2 regions of the Paenisporosarcina sp. NPDC076907 genome follow, and region 2 is predicted to be linked to the other one. Evidence: predicted binding sites of a transcription regulator. Region 2 holds the regulator's gene; the other holds the start of a gene.

Region 1 (3,427 bases), 250 kb from region 2:
CATCTCGTTCGCATTGTCGATAAAGAAAATACCTGGCTCTGCAGAATACGTTGCACAAATGTTAATGAGATTCCACAAATCTTTTGCTTTCATCGTACGGTAAGTACGGATGGCATGTCCTTGTTTTTCCCATTCACGCACGTCCCCGACTTCGTGCCATTTCTCATTGTACGTTGCCATTTCTTCAGCTGAATAACTTTCAACAGCTGGGAATCGTAACTCGTGAACTCCGTCTTCCTCCACAGCTTTCATGAAATCGTCTGTCAACGTTACTGAAATATTAGCACCTGTTAAAAATTCCGAATTATTGACACTATATGTGCCGCCGTCATGCAGCTTCGTTTCTGCATCTCGTATAATTGCGTCACTGAAACCACCCAGACCAGGAATCGTTTTGTAGTTTACAATACCTTGATACATTGCTTCTTCTTGTTGTGTCAAAGCTTTAAATTTAAGTTTGTCTTTAGCTAATTGCTTAATCGTTTCATCATTTGTATTTTCAATCAAGAAACGCAGGATTCTTGGATTTTGCATCTTGGAAATGATGAATTCCGCAATGTCCGGATGCCAATCGGCCAACATAATCATTTGAGCCCCTCTGCGACTGCCTCCCTGCTCAACCAGATGTGTAAGTTTAGCTATATCATCTAACCAGGAAACGGAACCAGATGATTTACCATTCACACCTTTTGCTAGTGTATTGCGTGGACGCAATGTTGATCCGTTTGTTCCAACACCACCACCGCGACTCATTATTTCCATGACTTGTTTACGGTGATCGGAAATGCCTTCACGGGAATCAGGCACAAATGGCATGACATAACAATTGAAATATGTAACATCTGTTCCTGCGCCAGCTCCATAAAGCACGCGACCTGCTGGAATAAATTTCAATTGTACCAATTGCTCATAAAACTTCTCAAACCATTCTTGTTTCTTCTCTTCAGATGTTTCAACAGAAGCAAGTCCGGTCGCATTGCGTTTTGCAATTTGCTCATAGAAAACTTCCAGAGGTTTTTCGATGACATTAATGGAACGATTGACAATGCCCGACTCCAGTTCCGTTCGATCATCAATTGCACTACGGTAATCTTCTTCAATTAAAACACGTGCTTTATTTGTCGAATGATCGATGGAAACAATATAACCCAATCCACGTGCAGGGAATTTCGGGTCTTCCTTCACTGTCAATACGACAAAATCGCCTTCTTTTAGTGTTTTCTTTTCAGTATCTTTAAATGAATAGCGGTCAATCATGACTAACCTGGATACACCTTTGTGAGTTAATGTCATGTCATTCGTGATGGGATGGACTTGAGGGAAAGAAACGATGTCTTTGTTCAAAGTTTCAATGTTTAATTGCCCAATTTTTTGATTAGAAATTAGTACCATTAGCTACTCCTCCTTAATTAACAGAAAAAACACAACATATAGTGTTATACGTTGTGTTTAGGGTACTATATATTGACATCTAAATCAAATAATGTGGAAGTATGTTCGAACATACACACATCGCGTCTATAGTAAAATAGAACTTATTTTTCGATAAAATTAATTCCTTTTACCTACTATTTACGGTATGTCCATTCATCATTTGCATAGCGTCGAATCTCTAGCTGTTTTACATATTCCATTTGCTCGATTGTTAGCATATATGGTTGAAAATTGATATCAAGACCTTCAGCAAAACCTTCTTTAAAAGCGTCTACACACTCTTCAATTGTGACAGGAGTTTCCCGCAAATGATTGATTGCTACCGCTTTTTTTGAGAGACTTCTACGCACTCGTTCCTTCACTTCATCTGATGGATAGTTAAACAATGATACTAATTTATCTTCATCTAAATCCAAAAGAATCGCTCCATGCTGAAGAATAACACCTTTTTGTCTTGTTTGTGCACTACCAGCTACTTTTTTACCTTCTACTACTAATTCATACCATGAAGGCGCATCAAAACAGACGGCACTTTTCGGATTTTTTAAATCACTCTTCTTTTCTTCCGTGTCTGGGACTGAGAAATATGCGTTCAACCCAAGTTTTTGGAAGCCAATCAAAAGTCCTTCACTTAACACGCGGTAGGCTTCTGTAACGGTCGCGGGCATATTGGGATAATCTTCACTGACAATAATGCTATATGTTAATTCATGTTCATGCAAAACACCACGTCCACCAGTGGGACGACGGACAAAACCTAAATTATGATTTCTGACGGCATCCATGTTGATCTCTTTTTCTACATTTTGAAAATAACCGATGGATAGTGTTGCAGGTGTCCACCCATAAAAACGAACAATTGGTGGTAGGAGTCCTTCACTATGCCAGTCCAGTAACGCTTCATCCAGTGCCATATTGAAGGACGGACTGCAAGCTCCAGAGTTTATAAAATACCAAATTGGTTTAGACATCTTTTTTCCTCCTCACAATGCTATTCATATTAACAAACTCGTTGTATTGTGGCTATACTTTCTTTTATAATAAGAACATAGATAGAAAGGGGAAAGTTGTCTTGACACTTATATACATTATCACTGCTGCATTGTTTGGTTTGATTGTTTACTTTTTAATCTCATCAATGCGATTAAAGAAAGCAGTATCAGGTTTAACACAAGAACAATTTATTGAAGGCTATCGCAAAGCACAGCTTGTGGATGTTCGTGAACCAAAAGAATTTGAAGGTGGACATATTCTGGGAGCACGTAATATTCCTTCATCACAAATGCGTCAGCGTTTTAAAGAAATCCGTGCGGATAAACCCGTATACTTATATTGCCAAAATAGTGCAAGAAGTGCACGTACTGCATTGTTCCTTCAGAAAAAAGGTTATAACCAGATTTACCAACTGCAAGGCGGTTTCCGTCAGTGGACGGGGAAAATTAAAACAAAATAATTTATTCAAAGTTCTTCCAAACGGAGGAACTTTTTTTCAAATTAAAACGTATGTATGGAGTCAAACAATAACGGAGGTCACTATGAAACCAAACACACTTATTTCTCATCATGAAAATACAAGAGAATCACTTCCGCACTATGAAGATCTTGCGTTTGTTTCCCGCAGAATTATCGAAACTTTGGAAAACAGACTGTCAGGTACATGGCAGCAAATATACATTGGAGAAACCATTGCTCAACTTGATGCACATGTTCTTGAAATGATGGAAAAAGGATTACTTTCATATGAACCCCTCAGTCATATTTATGAATCTCGGACTCTTGGTAAAGTGGCGGCAACTTCCGAAGATGCAAATGATAACCTTTTGAAAGTCGTAAATACTTTTGAGAATCAAATCATCTATTTCCCTGATCATGAAGTGGCATTAACGGTTATTTATTTCTACACAACAGACCATAGTTGGCCAGAATTTCAATGCTATGCCCAGTCAGCTGAAAAAGCGTTGGAATTCCTAAAAGACATCAATGAAAAACTACG
Region 2 (3,427 bases):
GTCGGCATCTTGCATAATCGAGGTCAATTGAGCCACGTACAATCGTTAGATTCGGTACATAACCTTTCATAACATTATGACAGCTAGCCACATTTTCACAAGATTCACAGTCATGGTTTTGAGAAGTATATTCGTACAGTTTATGAAGTCCCCGGTCCACCATATCTTTATTGACCAAATCGGCGTTTTCCGCCAAAAAAGCTTGGACACCAGGATCCTCAAGAATTTCGGTTTTCATTTTTTCATAGCGCTTCGAAAATTCAGGTGCATTCACGACGCGTTTTAACGTTTCACTAATTGGTTCCATTCGTTTTCGCCTGCCCCTCTGTTACACCGAGTTTTTCAAGCAATTGCTGTTTTTTCGCTTCCCAGTCTTCTGTTACTTCATTTTCAATCGTTTGTTTGGTTGAGCGATTTTCTTTCGCTTTATAGAACCATTCCGGCACTTTTTCATCCCGGACATTTTTACGTTTGTAAGAAGTAGTGGAAGCGGTTTTGGCTGAATTCTGCCAATCCATATACTGGTCATGTTCCTTGCGTGATATTTCGATTGCCTGTTCACAAGTTTGTATATTTTCGCGTTGCCAGTGTGCTGCAATCTTGTGTACATAATTTTTGTTGAGTTTCATTTTCGCTCTGATCAACACAAATTGCAGAAGGACATTGACGACGGCTGGAGGAAAACCATATTTAAAAATCAGTTCATTGGCTAAATCTACTTCCACAGGAAGAGGTTCCTTGCCATTTGATAAATCCCTTAATACTTCCAAAGGTGGCGTCTCTTCAAGATATTTAATGAGAGACTGGTCTTTAGACATTTTCACTTCCTGCGAAACCGCTTCTCGTTGCACACCAGCTTTTGGCATGAGTCTTGGAGGTTTAGAAGAAATAGAAAGCTTGTAATAATCAGCTGCTGTTTTTTTCAAACGTTCTTCCGTAATGCGGTTTTGATCATCAATCGCCATCATTAACACTTTTTGCATATCAATTGCATTTAAGGAATAGAGGAAGGCTACTTTGGCAATCAGTTCCTTAACAGATAAAGTTAATACACTAGAAGGAATCATCACTTCAGACAATCCTGACTTCAATAGATCAAAGTCGAAATCCATTGAATAGAAAGGAAGTTTCTTCGGTCGCACGGAAGTTTGTTCACTCTGTCCCGGTTCAAAAATATGTCCGAGTTTATTGTAATCATGATTGCTTTTGAAAACGTCCTGCAGGTCACGCGATATATTTTCATACCCGCTTAAAATCGGTTGCTTCTTAATGAAACGTTCTCTTATTCGTATATACGCTTTTTCGTGTATGACACTATATAAGGACGTAGCTAAAATCGGTTCACTAAAGAAAGAAGTGGCATCCAGTGGCGCCACTACCTCGTAAATGAAGAGACGTTTATCGTCATCATCCTTTTTCCATGTTTTCATCAACCCAATAGCTTCGAGTGCCACACGTGCGTCAAATATCTTCTTTAAAGACATATTCAACACATCCATTAAATAATAGTGTGTCAATTGTTCTGTAGTTTCGCCTTCCGATTCGGCCCATAATGTACAGTACAGACTCATTGCATCGGAACCGATAATTGGTTTATACAACATGGTCACAAGCTGGCGATCCTTGTCCGTCAGTGTATGGGGCATTTGGATGATGAAGCTATCTACCGGCTGTAGTTCTTTGAATAATAGTTGCATGCCACATCGTCCTCCTGTCCCTTATTGTTTGTCTTCTGGACTTTTCTTTAATAAATCTTTTAATTCATCTATAAACACATTAATGTCTTTAAATTGACGATAAACAGATGCAAACCGAACATATGCCACTTCATCGATGGTTGCAAGACGATCCATGACCATTTCACCCACATCTTCCGATTTCACTTCGGAATTCCCAATTCTGCGTAATTCTTTTTCGATTGAAAATACGACTTCTTCCAATGCATCAAGTGAAACTGGACGTTTTTCGCACGCACGAATTAGGCCTCTTAACACTTTTTCATGGCTGAATTCTTCACGTGAGCCATCTTTTTTCACAACGATCAATGGCATTTCTTCTACTTTTTCAAATGTTGTAAAACGGAAACCACATTCTTCACATTCTCTTCTTCTGCGGATTGCTTTATTGTCGTCTACAGGTCTAGAATCGACGACACGCGTTCCATTAAATTGACAAGCTGGACATCTCATAGTTTTATCTCCTGAATTTCGTCATTCGTATAGTGTTCCTATTATATCAAAAAAAGTTCATTAAAATCGAAAAAGCAGAGGAATTTCTCCCTCTGCTTACTCAGTTTACAGTTTAATTGTTATGCATGCGCTGTTACGCGAGCTTTACCCGCAATAACAGGACCCATACCACGTGGAATTTCTGTCATTTCACGAGTTTGAGATCCAAGTGCATCAGCAATATATTTAGCAGCAATTGTTGGATCTAAATCACCACATGTATATACATCAATACTTGCGTAACCGTGTTCTGGGAAGCTGTGGATTGTTAAGTGTGATTCAGAGATAATCACGACTCCACTTACACCTTGAGGTGCAAATTTGTGGAATGCTACTTCACGAACTTCTGCTCCAGATTTAAGGGCTGCTTCTACAAATGTACGCTCGATATATGTCTCATCGTTCAATTTGTCAAATTCGCACTCCCATAGTTCAGCAATTACATGACGCCCCATTGTTTCCATGGTTCGTTTCCCCCTTTGATAGGTTTTTTTTAGTTTGGTGTATCATCAAAGTCGACTACCACGGGGGAAAGTTAGTCCAGAGAGGTCCTAACCCTTTAAGCAGTCAGTTGTATACAATAAAAGTACACGATTCACATTATATGGTTTAATGTCACACAATGCAAGTGTTCGAGAAAAAATAATACCTTCCTACATTTGAGAACAAGTAGGAAGGAATTATTTTATTTATGCAATTACTGTATCTTTCAGTGCAGCGCCAACTTTTTTAGTCAAATCTACCACGCGTGCTGAGTAACCCCATTCATTATCATACCAAGCGAGGACCTTCACTTTACGAGTTCCCATCACCATTGTTGTTAAACCGTCAATGATAGCTGAGTGTGGGTTTGAATTGAAGTCAATGGATACAAGCGGTTCTTCAGTGAATTCAAGAACACCTTTCATTGAACCTTTCGAAGCTTCAATAAATGCAGCATTTACTTCTTCAACCGTCACATCCGTTTGAAGGTCGACAACCAGGTCCACTAACGACACGTTTGGAGTCGGTACACGAAGAGACAAGCCATGAAGTTTACCTTTTAGCTCTGGTAAAACTAATGATAATGCTTTTGCAGCTCCTGTAGACGTAGGGATGATGGATTGAGCGCAAGCTCGTGCACGTCGCAAATCTTTATGCGGATTGTCTAAGTTCTTTTGATCATTCGTATACGCATGTACAGTCGTCATAAGACCATT

What was found. Region 2 encodes NrdR, which represses ribonucleotide reductase genes. Its sites were predicted from a motif close to AACACNATATATNGTGTT; they were not measured.
Region 1: a site for NrdR is predicted at 1,421-1,438, ahead of ACQKEV_RS09470 (vitamin B12-dependent ribonucleotide reductase). Genes of this name have one in related genera too.

What each region holds. Positions count from the first base shown of each region.
Region 1 is NZ_JBNNIX010000002.1:355,636-359,062, forward strand. Features, by position in the region: gene ACQKEV_RS09470 (vitamin B12-dependent ribonucleotide reductase) at 1-1,392, opposite strand, end outside; gene ACQKEV_RS09475 (lipoate--protein ligase family protein) at 1,569-2,405, opposite strand; gene ACQKEV_RS09480 (rhodanese-like domain-containing protein) at 2,507-2,887, shown strand; gene ACQKEV_RS09485 (ATP-binding protein) at 2,970-3,427, shown strand, end outside.
Region 2 is NZ_JBNNIX010000002.1:609,484-612,910, forward strand. Features, by position in the region: gene dnaI (primosomal protein DnaI) at 1-307, opposite strand, end outside; gene ACQKEV_RS10780 (replication initiation and membrane attachment family protein) at 294-1,697, opposite strand; gene nrdR (transcriptional regulator NrdR) at 1,719-2,189, opposite strand; gene speD (adenosylmethionine decarboxylase) at 2,309-2,692, opposite strand; gene ACQKEV_RS10795 (glyceraldehyde-3-phosphate dehydrogenase) at 2,918-3,427, opposite strand, start outside.